3 regions of the Halopseudomonas xinjiangensis genome follow, and region 2 is predicted to be linked to each of the others. Evidence: riboswitches for the same ligand, from Rfam matches in the RefSeq annotation. Region 2 holds a riboswitch; each other region holds the start of a gene.

Region 1 (5,462 bases), 1.8 Mb from region 2:
GCCCGGTGCTCGATAACGCCAGACCTTCAGCGGTTCGCAAGGTGCAGCCGCGCTGCAGTTCGCCGTCGACCAGCACCCAGCAGGTATCGCAGGTTTGCAACGGACCGAGAGAGGGGTGATAGCAGACATGCGGCAACTCGATGCCGTGCTCGCCGAGGAATTCGACCAGAGGCTGATCGGCTTTGCCGGTCAGTTTCTGTCCGTCGTAGATAATCGTGCAGTCTGTCGCTTTGCTCATCAGGGCACCTTGTTATGGGGCCTGGGGCTCATCCGGCTTGGACCATCCTGGCATCCTGCGCCTTCTTCGAGACGCTCTGGCAACAGATGGTGGCGAAACACCATCGCGAACCGACTACTGCTCCCGCTGAACCTATCAGCGCTGCCAAACGAGCGAACCCGGCCATCTGGTCTAGGACGACGCTTGTGGTCTCGCTTTCGGATTGGGACTGACCGGGTCCGGATTCGTTCACGGCTAGGACGGCGATCCGATGGAACTCACTCCCGGCTCGGTTGACGAAACAGACAGATACAAATTGGTACCGCTACGCCATGGCACAACTATTCCCGCGATCGGCTGACATGTGGCTGAGGCTGATACTAGGCCTGCTCCTGTTGACAGTTGTCGGCGCCTTCGCCGCGGCCGTCGTGTTCGACCGTTCCGACTACCGCACCGGCAAGGGCTGGTTCGTCAGGCAGCCTGTACCGTTTTCCCATGAGCGTCACGCGGGAGGCTTGCAGATTGATTGCCGCTACTGCCACGACACCGCGAAACCAGTTCGGTTGCCGGATTGCCAGCAACCCACACCTGCATGAACTGCCATTCGCAGATATGGACGGATGAAGAGATGCTCCAGCCGGTGGTGCAGAGCCTGGTCGAGGGGAAACCGATTCGCTGGAATCGCGTCACCGAACTGCCGGACTTCGTCTATTTCCACCACGGCGCTTCGGCTATCGCTTCGTTGCCTATTCCAGCCTGGCCATCGCGGTAATCGGCTTCATGGTCTGGGGGCATCACATGTTCGTTGCCGGACAATCGATGTACGCCAGCATGGTCTTTTCGCTGCTAAGCTTTCCCGTCGCGATTCCCTCGGCGATCAAGGTCTACAACTGGACCGCCACACTGTACAAGAGCAACCTGACGATCAATGCGCCCTTTCTGTTCGCGGTCACCTTCATTGGTTTGTTCGTCATCGGCGGCGTGACCGGATTGTTCCTGGCGCTGCTGGCTGCGGACGTGCACGTGCACGATACCACTTCGTCGTCGCGCATTTTCACTACATCATGATCGGCGCGGCGGTAGCGGGCTTCTTCGGCGCGCTGCACTTCTGGTGGCCGAAGATGACCGGGCGCATGTATTCATAGCTGTGGGGCAAGATCTCCGCTTCGACCATCTTCTTCGGCTTCAACCTGACCTTTTTCCGCAGTTCATCCTCGGTTGTCTGGGCATGCCGCGGCGCTACCACAGCTATCCGGATGAGTTCATGTTCCGTGCATGTCATGTCGTCGACGGGCGCTGCGGTCCTGGCGGTCGGTTACGTGCTGCCGTTCTTCTACCTGCTCTGGTCGCTGCGCTATGGTCCGCTGGCGGACGATGATCCGTGGGACGCTGCCGGCCTCGAGTGGCGCACGTCCTCGCCGCCGCCGACGCACAACTTCGCGGAGATCCCCATTGTCGATTTCGAAGCCTACGAGTACCCGCCGGAGGCCACTCATGGAACCTCGTAGGGAATACTTGGCGGAGCATTTCCAGACCCCTGCGCAGCAGCGCGAGGCGACCTACCTGGGCATATGGCTGTTCCTGGCGACAGAGCTGATGATGTTCGGCGGCGTGCCTGGTGATCTACTACTATCGGGTTGCCCACACCCAGGCAGTTGCCGAGGCCATGGGACACTTGCACTACCTGCTTGCCGGTTTCAACAGCGCACTGCTGCTGACCGGCAGCCTGTGCATGACGCTGGTGGTCGAGGCGGCCCGGCGGCAGGTATACGGCCGGGTGAAGTGGATGCTGGGCGGTGCCGCGCTGTTTGGCCTGGCATTCTGGCGCTGAAGGGTTTCGAGTACGCCTGGGAAGTGCGCGAAGGACTGTCGCCGCCGACCTCGCCGGAGTCCCCGCTGAGCTCACAGCCGGCGAGGCTCTACATGCACGTCTATCTGTTCGCCACCGGGCTGCACGCCATTCACGTACTGGTCGCCGTCGCCCTGACGATCGGCATGCTGTTACGCATCCATACCGGCCACATGAAGATGCCCGAACGGGCGATCACGCTCGAGGCAGTCGCTTTTTATTGGCACCTGGTGGACGCGATCTGGATATTGCTTTACGCGTCGCTGTACCTGGTGGGGCGCGGCGCATGAGCCAACGACTATTCATCGTCTGGATCGGCCTGCTGGCGCTGCTGGCCGGCATGGTCGGGCTGGCTCACTTTTTCCCCGCTTACGCCTGGCTCGCGCTGATCGGTTCTGCGGGGCAAGTGGTCCTGCTTCTCGGCGGCTTCGTGCGTCTGCAGGATCATCCCGCGCTGGTGCGCTTTTTCGCGCTCGGTGCCGGCTTCTGGATAGTTCTGATGTTCACCCTGACGCTGGCTGATCTCTTCACGCGCTAAAGTGCGATCCTAGCGGTGCTGATGGCTGTTGCCGACGTGCGTGCCCTGCGTATCCGGCGCGCTGATTGACCCGGACGTATTGAGCTGGCCGAGTATCGCGCAGTTGTCGATGTCGCGTGCGCCACCGCAGCGGTGGCGCAGTTCGACCAGTTGCTTCTGCAGGTCATGCAAGGCATTGATTCGAGCCTGCACATGGGTGATGTGCTCGTCGATCAGGCTGTCCACCGTCTCGCAGCTTTCCTGGGGCTGGTCGCGCAGGGCGAGCAGCCGCTTGATCTCGTCGAGCGTCATGTCCAGGGTGCGGCAGTTACGGATGAAGGTCAGGCGCTCGACGTGCTCCGGCCCGTACACGCGATAATTGTTGGCCATTCGCGCGGGCGGGGGGAGCAGTTGTTGCTGCTCGTAATAACGTATGGTTTCCACCTGGCAGGCGGTGCTGGCACCCAGTTCTCCAATTCTCATGTCCACCTCAACGAATGACCGGTTCATCCTATAGTGGCTAGAGGGTGCTGGCTTGGCAACCAGGTTAGCGGACCTGGCGGGCGGATGGCCGCTGACGCTGTCGTTGACGCGTTGTTACAAAACTTCTAACCTTGCGCCTGCTTCAGGTGCCCGCCAATGATTCGGTGGGTGAAACTGGGAAGCCGGTGCGCTCTTCGAGCAATCCCGGCGCTGCCCCCGCAACGGTATACAAGTGCCGCCAGCCTCTTGGCCGGCAGCGATCGCTCAGACCACTGTGCCTCGGCATGGGAAGGTGCGATCGCCGAATCGATCATCCATCGCGATGGATCATTCACTTGTGAGCCCGGAGACCGGCCTGACGCTTTCCACAGCAGAGCGGCGGGCTTCTGCGGGTGTTCGGCTCTCGTGCCGTCTGCCAGCGTTGCTCGCCCTGCAATACCAACAGCAGGGTCGTGCGGGTAGGCACGACGGAGCAGCGCACTCAGATGAAAACCTTTCTTTCCGCTTCGGTGGCCGTGGCCATCGTCAGTACTTCCAGCTTGTCTCTGGCAAACCCCTATCGTCTCGACGATCAGGTGGTCACCGCCACCCGGACCACTCAGAGCAGTACGCCCGGCATCGCCGCCACCAGTGTCATAGGTCGTTATGAAATCGAGCGTTTGCAGGCGACAAGCGTGCCTGATCTGCTGCGCCGGGTACCGGGCATCAGCCTGACCAACACCGGAGGCCCCGGCAAGAACACCACGGTGAGCATTCGTGGCAGCAACAGCAATCACGTGCTGGTGCTGATCGACGGCGTCCGCACGGGGTCGGCGACGACCGGCGACGCGGCCTGGCAGAACCTGCCGGTGGAGCTGATCGAGCGCATTGAAGTTGTACGCGGGCCTCGCTCCAGTCTGTACGGCTCCGAGGCTATAGGTGGCGTCATACAGATCTTCACCCGGCGCGGCGAGCAGGATGGCGTCAATCCGTACGCGTCGGTCACTGTCGGCAGCCGCAACCATCACGCTGGCAGCGCCGGCGTATCGGGCGGGCATGGCAATGCCTGGTACAACCTGGGTATCAGCAGCCTGGATACGCGTGGGATAGACGCGCGTCCCGGTGCGCCTTCGCCCGAGCCGGACCATGACGGCTACCGCGAGCTGGCAGCGAATCTCAACGGCGGTTATCGATTCGATAACGGCCTGGAACTGGACGGCTACGTGACCGAAGTGCACTCGCATAACGATTTCGACTCCGGACGTAAGGCCAACGCGGACAATGTGCTCAAGACCTACGGTGCCCGGGCAGCATTTTCGCCGATCGATCCATGGCGGATGACCATTCAGGCGGGGCGCAGCGAAGACAAGCTCGACACCTTCAACGGCAGCGTATTCGATACGCGGATCGATACCCGTCGGGACAGTTTCGGTTGGCAGAACGACGTGGAGATCGCCAAGGATCAGCTACTGACGCTGGGCTACGACTACCTCGACGATTCGGTCAACGGCACCACGGATTTTCGTGAAGACAGCCGCGACAACCATGGCATCTATGCTCAGTATCTTGCCGACTTCGGTCGCCATTCCTGGCAGCTCGGCCTTCGCAGTGACGATAACGAAGCACACGGTCGGCACAACACAGGTAGCGTCGGCTACGGTTTCGCGCTCAGCCAGGCGATACAGGCCACCCTCAGCTACGGTACTGCCTACAAGGCTCCGACCTTCAACCAGCTGTACCATCCGTTTTACGGCAACCCCGATATCACTGACGAGACATCGAAGAATATCGAGGCAGGCCTGAACGGCGAGCATGGCTGGGGGGACTGGTCGGTAGCCGTATTCCACAACGAGATCGATGATCTGATTGCCTACTTCAACCAAGGAGACGGGCTGCGCGCGTACAACATCGACAAGGCAGTCATCCGGGGTGTCGAGATGGGTCTGGGCAGCCAGTGGCTGAGCTGGGACTGGCGCACCAATCTGACTCTGCAGGACCCGGCGAACCGTTCCAGTCGCGCCAACCAGGGTGAGCTGTTGCCACGCCGGGCAGAACAGTTGTTCAATCTTGACGTCGATCGCCGCTTCGGCTCGGTTGGCGTCGGCGCCAGCGTGCATGCCGAAGGGCGCCGTTGGGACAATACCCAGAACACCAACGAGTTGTCTGGCTACAATACAGTCGATCTACGCGCCCAGTACTGGTTCAGCCATGCTTGGCGGGTACAGGTCAGTGTGACCAACCTGTTCGATACCGATTATGAAACCGCCCGTACCTATCAGCAGCCGGGCCGGGCCGGTTATCTGACCTTGCGCTACCAACCGATTTGAGAAGTTGACTTATAACGACAGCAAAAAAGGGGAAATACATGCTCGAACTATCCAAACGTAGCCAGGTGATCGTGGGCGTCGCCCTGGTCC
Region 2 (5,462 bases):
GACTGGCGCTACGAAATCAAGTTTGACGGCTACCGAATCATGGCGCGTATCGAAGATGGTGAAGTCCGTCTATTGACGCGCAACGGGCACGACTGGACGGCGAAGATGCCACGCCAGGCCGAGGCGCTGGCCAGTCTGGCGCTGGAATCCGCCTGGCTCGATGGCGAAATGGTTGTCACCGATGAGAACGATCTTCCGGATTTTCAGGCGCTGCAGAACGCCTTCGAGGAAGGCAAAAGCGGTGGCATTGTTTACTACCTCTTCGACATGCCCTATCTGAACGGCATGGATCTGCGCAAGGTGCCGCTGGAGGCGCGCCGCGGCGCGCTGGCCGAGGTGCTACAACGCAGCGAAGACGACATCCTGCGGTTTTCCGAAGACTTCGACGAATCGCCGGATGCGATGCTCAACAGCGCCTGCCAGATGAAGATGGAAGGTTTGATCGGCAAGCGTTCCGGTAGCACCTACGTATCACGTCGCAGCAATGACTGGATCAAGCTCAAATGCAAGCATCGACAGGAGTTCGTCATCGTCGGCTTCAGCGAGCCCAAGGGTAGCCGCAGTGGCTTCGGGGCGTTGCTGCTTGGCCTGCACGATACCGACAGTGGCGAACTGCGCTATGCCGGCAAGGTCGGCACCGGTTTCAACGAGGCGACCTTGCGCAGCATTCACAAGCAGCTCAAGCCGCTCGAGACGGACAAGCCGGCAGTCGCCAACCCGCCCAAGGGCGCCGATGCCCGAGGCGTGCACTGGCTCAAGCCGAACCTACTGGCCGAAGTGTCGTTCGCCGAGATGACCAAGGATGGCAGCGTGCGGCATGCCGTGTTCCAGGGGTTGCGCGACGACAAGCCCGCCAGGGACATCGTCGCCGAAAAGCCTGCCGCAGCGGCTCCAGCCCGCGGCAAGAGTCAGACTGCGGGCCGCAAGGCGGCCAAGGCCGGGCCGAACCTGCGGATTACGCACCCCGACCGGGTGATCGACGCCAGCAGCTCGACCACCAAACTGCAGCTCGCCGAATACTACGCCAGGGTCGCTGGCTGGATGCTGCCGCATCTGGAGAACCGCCCGGTTGCGCTGGTCCGCGCCCCGGAGGGTCTGTCGGGTGAGCTGTTCTTCCAGAAGAACGCCGATCGTCTGGCCATTCCCGGCATCGAGACGATGGGCAAGGAGTACTCCGGCCAGCCGGTGATGATGGTCAACAACGCCGAGGCGCTAATCGGTGCAGTGCAGATGGGGACCATCGAATTCCACACCTGGAACGCGACCTCGGCTGACCTGGAGCGGCCGGACCGATTCATCCTTGATCTCGACCCCGACCCGGCGCTGCCCTGGAAGGCGATGGTCGAGGCGACCCAGCTCACCCTGGCTGTGCTCGACGAGCTGGGTCTTCAATCGTTCGCCAAGACCAGTGGCGGCAAGGGGATTCACCTGGTGGTACCGCTTACCCCATCGGCCGGGTGGAGCGAAGTCAAGACCTTCAGCCAGGCGATCGTCAAGCATATGGCCAAGCTGTTGCCGGACCGCTTTTCCGCCGTCTCCGGCCCGAAAAACCGTGTTGGACGCATATTCATCGACTATCTGCGAAACAGCCAGGGCGCGACCACTATCGGTCCGTTCGCCGCCCGCACCCGCGAAGGCATGCCGGTCTCGGTGCCGATCTTCCGTGAAGAGATCACCGAGATCCCCAGCGCCAACCTGTGGACCGTCCACAACCTGCATGAGCGGCTTGAGGAGCTGGACGAGGACCCCTGGGCCGGTTACGCCGCAGTCGAACAGACCATTACCGCCGAGATGCGCGAGCGTCTGGGCATGAAACGCTGACCGCCGAGAGGGGACCCCCATGCAGAACTATCACGTCACACCGACCGACAACGGCTGGCAACTGATCAAGGAAGGCGCGTCGCGACCGGCCCGCCGCGCACAGACCAAAAAGGAAATGCTTGAGCTGATGCAAGAGTTCATGGAGGGCAAGACCGCCTCGGTGAAGATTCATCTGCAGGACGGCAGCATCCAGGAGGAGCGCACCTATCCGCGTCGAGCGGATCCGGCCAGCAGCCCGGGCTGAGTCGCGCTTCGTCCGAACCTCCGGGTACCAGCCGTGTCACACGCTTCGAACATCCTTTTTTCAGGAGCAACGCATGCTTAAGTTTCTTGCCAGCACCGTCGGTATCATTTTCCTCATAGGCCTGTTGGTCATCATCGGTCTGCTCATGCTGATTTTCTGAGCCTACCGCAGGGCGGAACGGGTCAGCCGGGACCGGCTGGTTCACGCCGCCCCGCGCGTTTTGCCACCTGCGTGCTTGATTCCACTTCGCGCACTGCGTATGGTGCTGCGCTTGTCAGCGCCCGGCGCTGATCGACTGGAGTGCGCGGTGCCCGTAACCATGGGCTAATTGGAAGACAGTCGAATGCTGTCGCTGCCCCCGCAACGGTAGGGTCGTTTCGAACGACCGAGCCCGATACAGCCCACACTCCCCAGGTAAGGTTGCGGTGGGCGACCTCCCGATAGAGACAGCAACGCGCCCGCGTACTGTTTTCGTCGGTAGCCCACGTCATGACGGAGTGGGCATGCGACACCATCGATATCTCTTTCTGCTGTTTTTCGTCGGCCTGCTCTGGCCGGCTCTGGGTCATGCCCGCATCAATGCCATCGTCTCGCAGTACAGCGCTGCCGAGTTCGCCTCTGCGGCCGGCATGTTCGACGCCTCCGGCGCGAAGCTGGCAGTAAGCGCACGCACCCCCGAACAACTGACAGAACTGAGCGATGCCGAGATCGAGCAATGGCTGGCCGAGGGCACACAGCTGCTGGTGGTCGGTTTGTTCGGTCCGGAGACCGAACGCCTGCAGCCACTACTGCAGCGTTGGCGCGGCAACGATATGTTCATCATGCATAGCGAGCTGCATCTGGTCGCGCTGTCGCGGAGCTCGGGAAAACCGGTTTTCGACACAACCGAACAGGCACGCCTGCTCGGCGCGCAGAAGCCGGGTGATGATCTCGCCGGCTGGGTCAGCCAACTGCAGCAAGCGCATCCACAGCAGGCTGAGTGGATAGAAGCCCGCAGCTACTGGCTGTCTGGAGGCAGCGACAACATTGCGCGCCTGCTCGGTTGGCTTGCCGCCCGTCAAGATCCGCGAATTGAAGTCGCTGCGCCTGTGCCGCGCCCCGCCTGGCGCTTCTACCAGAATGGCGCTATCCGCGAAGCAGCTGAGCTGCAGTGGCAGGAAGGACGGGCAGTGGCCATCATTGACCACAGCCGCGCCGACCGCAGCGGTGATCGGCAGCTCAACGACGAGTTGTGCAAGGCCCTCGCCGCTCGCAAGCTTGGCTGCGTCAGTCTGTTTGCCGACTGGGGCGAGGGCACAGTGGCTGCGCTGCGCTGGTTGGTGGAGGGCGAACACCCGCCGCTGGCTGCGGTGGTGGTGTTGCAGGACTTCGTCATGGGTGGCGGCGAAGGGCGCGACCAGGCGACGGCACTGCTGGCGCAACTTGACGTTCCGGTAATCAAGGGGCTGCGTCTGGATGACCGTGACGAGAACGCCTGGCAGCTGTCCAGTGACGGGATTGGCCGCGACAAGGTGCATTACCAACTGGCCTTACCTGAACTGCAGGGCAGCAGCCAGCCGCTTGCGCTGGCTACCTGGCAGTCGGCGCGGCTCGATCCGGTCAGCGGCATCCGTTACGGCTTCAGTGTGCCGGTGGTCGAGCGGGTCGAGTCACTGGCCGATCGCGTTCGTGGTTGGCAGCGTCTGCAAGTGAAAGCGAATGCCGACAAGCGAGTGGCTATCGTCTATTACAACCACCCGCCGGGGCGGCATAACATCGGCGCCGACAACCTCGACGTGCCGCAGTCGCTGTTTGAAATGCTCAAGCGCCTGCAGGCCGAGGGCTACGCGACCGGACCTCTGCCGGAGTCGCCCGAGGCGCTACTTGAACTCTTGCAGGAGCGCGGGGTAAACCTGCCCGAGCATAACGACGCGTTGGCGCACATGGCCAAGCATGTGCAACGGGTCAGTGCCGATAGTTACCGCGATTGGTTCGCCGGCCTTCCCCAGGCTTTGCAGGCCGAGATGGTGCAGGGCCCGTTGGGTTACTGGCATGCCCAGTTGCGCAGGGCGATCGAAGCGTCCGAGTTCGAGCGAGCCGGTCAGGTGCTCGAGCAAGGCAGCAGCGAGCTGCACCATGTGCTCGACGGGGTCGATCATCCGGCTCGTCAACGGGCGCTGGATCTGCTGGCGCAGCTTGAAGCACTTTATCAGACCGCCTTGCAGCAACCATCGCAGGCCGACTGGCCTGGCGCTGAAGCGCTGGTCGATGCCCTTGCTGCGACCGGCATCGAAGGGCTGCGCGGGTGGGGTGCGGCCCCCGGACGGGTCATGGTCCATGAAGACGAGCTGATCCTGCCCGGGCTGCGTTTCGGCAACGTATTCATCGGACCTCAGCCGCCGCGCGGCTGGGAAGTGGACGAAGAACTGTTGCATGCCAATCTGGTGTTTCCGCCACCCCACCAGTATCTGGCGTTCTATCACTGGCTGCGCGACGACTTCGCCGCCGACGCCATCGTCCATCTCGGCCGGCATTCCACCTATGAATTCCTGCCGCGCCGGCGTGCGGCGCTGAGCGACGAAGACTATCCGCTACAGATCATTGGCGATGTGCCCAGCATTTATCCGTACATCGTCGACGGGGTCGGCGAGGGCATCCAGGCCAAGCGCCGCGGTCTGGCGGTCATGGTCGACCATCTGACGCCACCGCTGGTCGCCACGCCGCTGTATGACCATCTGCTTCAGCTTCGCCAACTGATCGAAAGTTTCGAGACCGGTAGCGGCCAGCACGACGGACCGGCGCGCCGGGCGACCATCGCCCAGATCAAGTCCATCGTCAGCCAGGCCGGGCTGGAAGAGGAACTGCGGGAATCGATGGCCGAGCCGCTTGCGGCGCGCGGCATCGAGTTCGAGCAGGTCGATGACGATCTTCTGGTGCATGAGGTGGGGCACTACCTGACCAACATCCAGGAACGTTTCATGCCGCTGGGGCTGCACGTGTTCGGCAAGCCGTGGACGGACGAGGCCGTCGACACGCTGCTGGCATCGATGGGCGAGGGCGCCGAAGCGCATCGCCAGGCTCTGGTCGACTCGCCCGCCGCAGAGATGACCGCACTGATTGGCGCGCTGGAAGGACGCTTCGTCCGACCGGGCAAGGGTAATGATCCGGTGCGCACGCCCGAAGTACTACCCACCGGCCGCAACTTTCACGCGCTGGATAGCAGCCTGCTGCCCAGCCGAGTCGGTTGGGGGCTTGGGCAGGAGCTGGCCAGCCAGGCGCGCCAGCAACCGGTTGAACCGGGCAGCCGCGAGGCAGTGGTGCTCTGGGCCTCGGACACCGTGCGCGACGAGGGCGCCATCGTCGCCTTTGGCCTGGATCTCCTGGGTGTAGAGCCGACCTGGAACAGCCGCGGAATCGT
Region 3 (5,462 bases), 670 kb from region 2:
CGGTTGCGGCGCGCCTACGCGGCCTCGATCAGCGCACCGTTGCCGTGATCGGTGACGGAGCGCTGACGGCGGGGATGGCATTCGAAGCCCTCAACCACGCATCGGACGTTGAACCGGACATGCTGGTGGTGCTCAACGACAACGACATGTCCATCTCGCGCAATGTCGGCGGCCTCTCCAACTATCTGGCAAAGATCCTTTCCAGCCGCACCTACTCGCATATGCGCGAGGGCAGCAAAAAGGTACTTTCGAAGATTCCGCAGGCGTGGGAACTGGCGAGGCGCACCGAGGAGCATGCCAAAGGCATGCTGGTGCCAGGCACCATGTTCGAGGAGCTTGGCTGGAACTACATCGGGCCGATCGACGGACACGATCTGCCGACTCTGATTACCACGCTGGCGAATATGCGCAAGCTCAAAGGGCCGCAGCTTCTTCACGTCATCACGCAGAAAGGCCGGGGATTTTCGCCAGCCGAGGCCGATCCGATCGGCTATCACGCCATCACCAAGCTCGAGCCCAAGCCGGTCGCAGCGACCTCCACCAGCGCCAGCAAGCCGAAGTTTTCGAATGTCTTCGGCCAATGGCTGTGCGACATGGCCGCGCATGACAAGCGCCTCGTCGGCATCACCCCGGCGATGAAAGAAGGCTCCGACCTGATCGCTTTCAGCGAGCGTTTTCCTGATCGCTACTTCGACGTCGCAATCGCCGAACAGCATGCGGTGACGTTGGCCGCGGGTATGGCCTGCGAAGGCATGAAGCCGGTAGTGGCGATTTACTCGACCTTCCTGCAGCGTGCATACGATCAACTGGTGCACGACGTCGCCGTGCAGAATCTCGATGTGCTGTTCGCCATCGATCGCGCGGGCCTGGTGGGTGAAGACGGTCCGACTCATGCCGGCAGCTTCGACCTTTCCTACCTTCGGTGTCTGCCAAACATGGTCATCATGGCCCCGGCGGACGAGAACGAAACGCGACAAATGCTCAGCACCGGCTTTCTGTTCTCAGGTCCCGCGGCCGTTCGCTACCCGCGAGGCACCGGTCCGGGCGTGGCGATCGATCCGGCGCTGGAGTCCTTGCCGATTGGGAAGGGCGTGATTACCCGTCAGGGTAGGTCGGTAGCGATACTCTGCTTTGGCACCCTCCATGCCAACGCCTTGACCGCAGCGGCCTCGCTGGATGCTACAGTCGCCAATATGCGTTTCGTCAAACCCCTGGATACCGATCTGGTGCGCCAGCTCGCCGAGCAACACGATCTGCTGGTGACGGTAGAAGAAAACGCGGTCATGGGCGGCGCTGGGAGCGCGGTCAACGAATGGTTGCTCGCCGAAGGCATCAGCAAGCCCGTGCTGAACCTCGGCCTGCCGGACGTCTACGTCGAACACGCCAAACCGTCCGAAATGCTGGTTGAGTGCGGCCTCGACGCGGCCGGTATCGAGCGCTCCATCCGCACACGTCTCGCATCGATCGGCAAGCCAGCCATCAAGCAGGCTTGACCCTCTAACGGCAAACCCCTAGAGTCGCCCGGCTTTCCAATCGCAGGGTGCCCGGCCAAGGCCGGGTGAAACGGGAAGTCGGTGCAACCCCGACGCTGCCCCCGCAACGGTAAACGATCGCAGGTCTGACCTGCAGAGCGCGTCACCAGCCACTGTGCTTCGGCATGGGAAGGCAACGCGCTTGAAGTCGTGAGTCCGGAGACCGGCCCTGACGATTGCTGAGGTGACGCGGAGGGCGCCACCGGTCAGCGCAGGCGTGCGGCCGCCCTCCAGGACGCCCCATTTCTGCCGACTTTCGCCCTCCTCAAAAGATTCTTTTGAGGATATATATGAACAAGCCCCTGATTTTCATTCCCGCACTGCTGAGCTCGAGCCTGGCTGTAGCGGCCGACTCGATCGCCCTGAGCGACACCATCGTTACTGCATCGCGGCAGCCGCAGCCCGCCAGTAGCAGTACCGCAGCCAGTAGCATTTTCACCCGTGCCGACATTGAGCGCCTGCAGCCCTACAGCGTAGCCGACCTGTTGCGCCGCGTTCCGGGTGCTTCAATCACCAGCAATGGCGGACTTGGCAGCCTGACGACGCTTTCGCTACGCGGGACCAGCGCTACGCAAAGCCTGGTTCTGATCGACGGTCAACGCATTGGCAGCGCCTCGGCCGGGCAGCCCAGCCTGGAATTTATCAACGTCGAGAACATCGATCGAATCGAGGTCATACGCGGTCCACGCTCCGCCATATACGGTTCGGATGCCATTGGTGGGGTCGTGCAGATTTTCACGCGCCAAGGCGAGCCCGGGCTCAGACCACGCGTGAAGCTCGGTATTGGCAGCAACCAGACCTACACTCGCAGCCTGGCGCTTTCCGGAGGCGACGAACGTACCACTGTCGACATCGGTGGGACCCTCAACGAGACTGCCGGCATCGACCGCACCCGGCACAATGCCGGCGGCGACGAAGACCGCGACGGTTATCGCAACGAAGCGTACAACCTCAGCGTAAGACATTGGATTACCGATACGTTGGATGTGGGTCTGCGGCTCAACGAGCAATCGGGCAATACCGAGTACGACCTGTTCGGCAACCCGGAAGACGACTTTCGCCTGAGCACTGTCTCGACCCACCTTCAATGGCAAGCCAACCGGGTCTGGACCGCAAGGTTGGAGGCAGGCCACGTCGAGGATAAGCGCGACAGCCTGTATGACTTTGCCAGCTATACCTACAACACCTACCGCGACTCCGCCAGCTGGTTGAATACGCTGAAGCTCAGCGACGCTCATCAACTGCAGACCGGGCTCGACTGGTATGAGGACCGGCTCCGCAGCAATTCGGAATTCACGCGGACCGAGCGCTACAACCGGGCAGCCTTCGCCCAGTACCGCTTCAGCGGAGAGCGCATCAGTGCCGAACTGGGCTGGCGGCACGACGATAGCGAACAATTCGGTCACGCCAACACTCGCAATGCGGCGTTGATCGTGCCACTCGCCAACGGTCAGCAGCTGGTCGCATCCTATGGCGAAGGCTTTCGCGCCCCGACATTCAACGACCTTTACACGGCGTACGGCGCCAACCCCCTCCTCGACCCGGAATGGTCGAAGAGCTACGAACTGCAGTGGCGCGGAGAGGTGGATGAAACCTCGCTGCAGGTGGCGGCATTTCGCACCGATATCGAGGATATGATTCTGCTGGACCCGTTCTACGTGGCGCAGAACATTTCCCAGGCTCGTATTCACGGACTCGAGCTGAGCGCGACCAGAGATGTACTGGGTTGGCAAACCACTGCGTCAGCCGCCTGGCTGGATCCACGTGAGCGCGGCACCGGCAGGCAACTGCCCCGCCGGGCCAAACGCACGTTGAGCCTCGACGCGGACCGCCAGTTCGGCAATATCGGCGTTGGGTTCACCATCATCGCCAACAGCCAGCGATACAACGACAGGGCCAATCAACAGGAGCTGTCAGGTTTCGGCACGCTGGAAGCCAGAGCAAGCTGGCGGATGCTGCCCTCCCTGCGCTGGGACCTGGCCATCAGCAATCTTCTGGAACGCGACTATCGACTGGCTAACTATTCCTACGCCGGGCGCACATACGCCTATCAGGAAGAACAGCTCAACGCCCGACTATCAATGACCTGGACGCCGACCCTGTAAAAACAGCGGGCAGCCGCGCGCATCTGCTTGATGCGGCGGCCTGCGCCAGGTTGCCTCTGGGAACAGGGCCGGGGCGGGGCTAGCGCTTTTGGTCAGCCGCAGGGTGCGCTCTGCCCGCAGCGAGCAGGCCGCACAGCTCTGCTACCCCGCGAGCAATCGCAGGGGTCGGCCTGACCAAGGCGTCGCTGTGCAGCGCATACAACCTGTCATGCCGCACCGCCGGAAGTTGCGGATAAGCGGACCACCGCTCCAGCCAACCAGCCGCCTGGCTCCTCTCTTCCGCCAGCGCGAGGATCACATCCGGCTGCGCCGCCAGCACCGCCTCGACACTGATCTGCGGTGCCAGTCCGGGTAACGACGCAAACACATTGCGCGCACCGCAATGTCTCAGCACATCGCTCAGAAGCTGCTCACCAGCCACAGTAAAGATCGGTTCCCTCCACAACTGTACGAACACGTCCGGCCCTTCGCCCGGCGAGCTTCTGAGCGAACTGGACAACTGCACTCGATAGGCTGTGCTCAGCGCTTGAGCTCGCTCGCGCTCACCGAGCAGGTCGCCCAAAGCGAGAGTCATGCGGTCGATAGCCTGCAGCGTCTGCGGATCGAAACGCCGCACTGCGATACCGAGCGACTCGAGACGAGTCAGCAGTTCGGGGGAATTTCCTGAGGTCCATCCCAGCACCAGGTCGGGACGCAGCGTGACTATGCGTTCAAGGGACAGGGACTGGTGGGCACCCACACGCTGCACGCCGTCCAGTTCGCCGGGAAGGGATTGGTCATCGAGCACACCGACAAGCCTGGCTTCGGCCTCGAAAAGCAGCACCATGTCGGTGAGAAAAGGCGCCAGGCTGACGATGCGCTCGGCTGCGGACGTTGGCAGGCTGAGGCACAGCACAGCGCCCAGCAGCCACCCACGCATTACTTGACCCAGGCAGACGGCGGTCGATAGAGCAACATGATGCCCTGCGTGGCAAGAACCAGCAGGACCAGCGGGACAATCTCAGCGGTGCACACGTAATGCAGTATGCCGATCCAGCCGGGGAGCTTGGCATGCAACAGCCCCAGCAATTGCTGGTGATGCAGACGACTCCATGCGTCTTCGGCGGTTGGCGAGGCACTCTGTGCGTCGGCTTCGATCAGCGCCCGCTTGTATTGGCGGAAGCGCCACAGGGTCGGCGCGACGCTGGCCAGGCCGACGATGAACAGCGGCATCGCACCCTCGGGCCAGGCGGGTTCCCAGTCGCCAAGAAACCATACCAGAGCGACCGGCAGAATCAGCGAGGCTGCGCACTGCATGCGCCAGTTGCGCTGCAGAGCCTGCCAATGGGTGCGAGCTTCAGCCATCACTCCACCTCGGCCTGATGCAGATTACCCAGCAGATGTCCGAGCTTGCCTGCTTTGGTTGCCAAGTACTTGCTGTTGTGGGGATTCTGGCCAAACTGCAGCGGCAGGCGGTCGGCGACACCGATGCCGATATCTTTCAACGCGTTGACCTTGCGTGGATTGTTGGTCAGAAGCTTGAGACTGGTGATACCCAGATGATCGAGCATCGGCTTGCAGATCGCGTAGTCACGCTGATCGGCACCGAAGCCGAGTTGCACGTTGGCCTCGACGGTATCGGCGCCGTTGTCCTGCAGATGATAGGCACGGATCTTGTTCATCAGTCCGATGCCACGCCCTTCCTGGCGTAGATACAACAAGGCGCCGCGACCCTCTGCGGCGATTGCTTTTAGCGCAGCTTCGAGCTGGAAACCACAATCGCAGCGCAGGCTGAACAGGGCATCGCCGGTCAGGCATTCGGAATGCAGGCGGCCGAGAACCGGCT

The links. A riboswitch is a leader RNA that binds a small molecule or an ion and turns the genes downstream of it on or off. The one in region 2 is predicted to bind cobalamin.
Region 1: another riboswitch for cobalamin. It lies ahead of btuB (TonB-dependent vitamin B12 receptor); the one in region 2 lies ahead of BLT85_RS16235 (cobaltochelatase subunit CobN).
Region 3: another riboswitch for cobalamin. It lies ahead of BLT85_RS12895 (TonB-dependent receptor domain-containing protein); the one in region 2 lies ahead of BLT85_RS16235 (cobaltochelatase subunit CobN).

What each region holds. Positions count from the first base shown of each region.
Region 1 covers NZ_LT629736.1:1,679,629-1,685,090, reverse strand. The annotation lists gene fdhF (formate dehydrogenase subunit alpha) at 1-238, opposite strand, end outside; gene BLT85_RS16770 (hypothetical protein) at 846-989, shown strand; partial or broken gene BLT85_RS16845 (cbb3-type cytochrome c oxidase subunit I) at 998-1,362, shown strand; gene BLT85_RS16835 (hypothetical protein) at 1,474-1,725, shown strand; gene BLT85_RS16660 (hypothetical protein) at 1,836-2,048, shown strand; gene BLT85_RS16655 (cytochrome c oxidase subunit 3) at 2,141-2,356, shown strand; gene BLT85_RS07675 (hypothetical protein) at 2,353-2,604, shown strand; gene cadR (Cd(II)/Pb(II)-responsive transcriptional regulator) at 2,614-3,066, opposite strand; cobalamin riboswitch at 3,194-3,439, shown strand; gene btuB (TonB-dependent vitamin B12 receptor) at 3,552-5,372, shown strand; gene BLT85_RS07660 (hypothetical protein) at 5,411-5,462, shown strand, end outside.
Region 2 covers NZ_LT629736.1:3,442,007-3,447,468, forward strand. The annotation lists gene ligD (DNA ligase D) at 1-1,821, shown strand, start outside; gene BLT85_RS16230 (DUF2188 domain-containing protein) at 1,841-2,065, shown strand; gene BLT85_RS17035 (small membrane protein YohP) at 2,139-2,225, shown strand; cobalamin riboswitch at 2,354-2,485, shown strand; gene BLT85_RS16235 (cobaltochelatase subunit CobN) at 2,569-5,462, shown strand, end outside.
Region 3 covers NZ_LT629736.1:2,773,903-2,779,364, forward strand. The annotation lists gene dxs (1-deoxy-D-xylulose-5-phosphate synthase) at 1-1,493, shown strand, start outside; cobalamin riboswitch at 1,523-1,718, shown strand; gene BLT85_RS12895 (TonB-dependent receptor domain-containing protein) at 1,823-3,637, shown strand; gene BLT85_RS12900 (cobalamin-binding protein) at 3,717-4,556, opposite strand; gene BLT85_RS12905 (hypothetical protein) at 4,556-4,981, opposite strand; gene ribA (GTP cyclohydrolase II) at 4,981-5,462, opposite strand, start outside.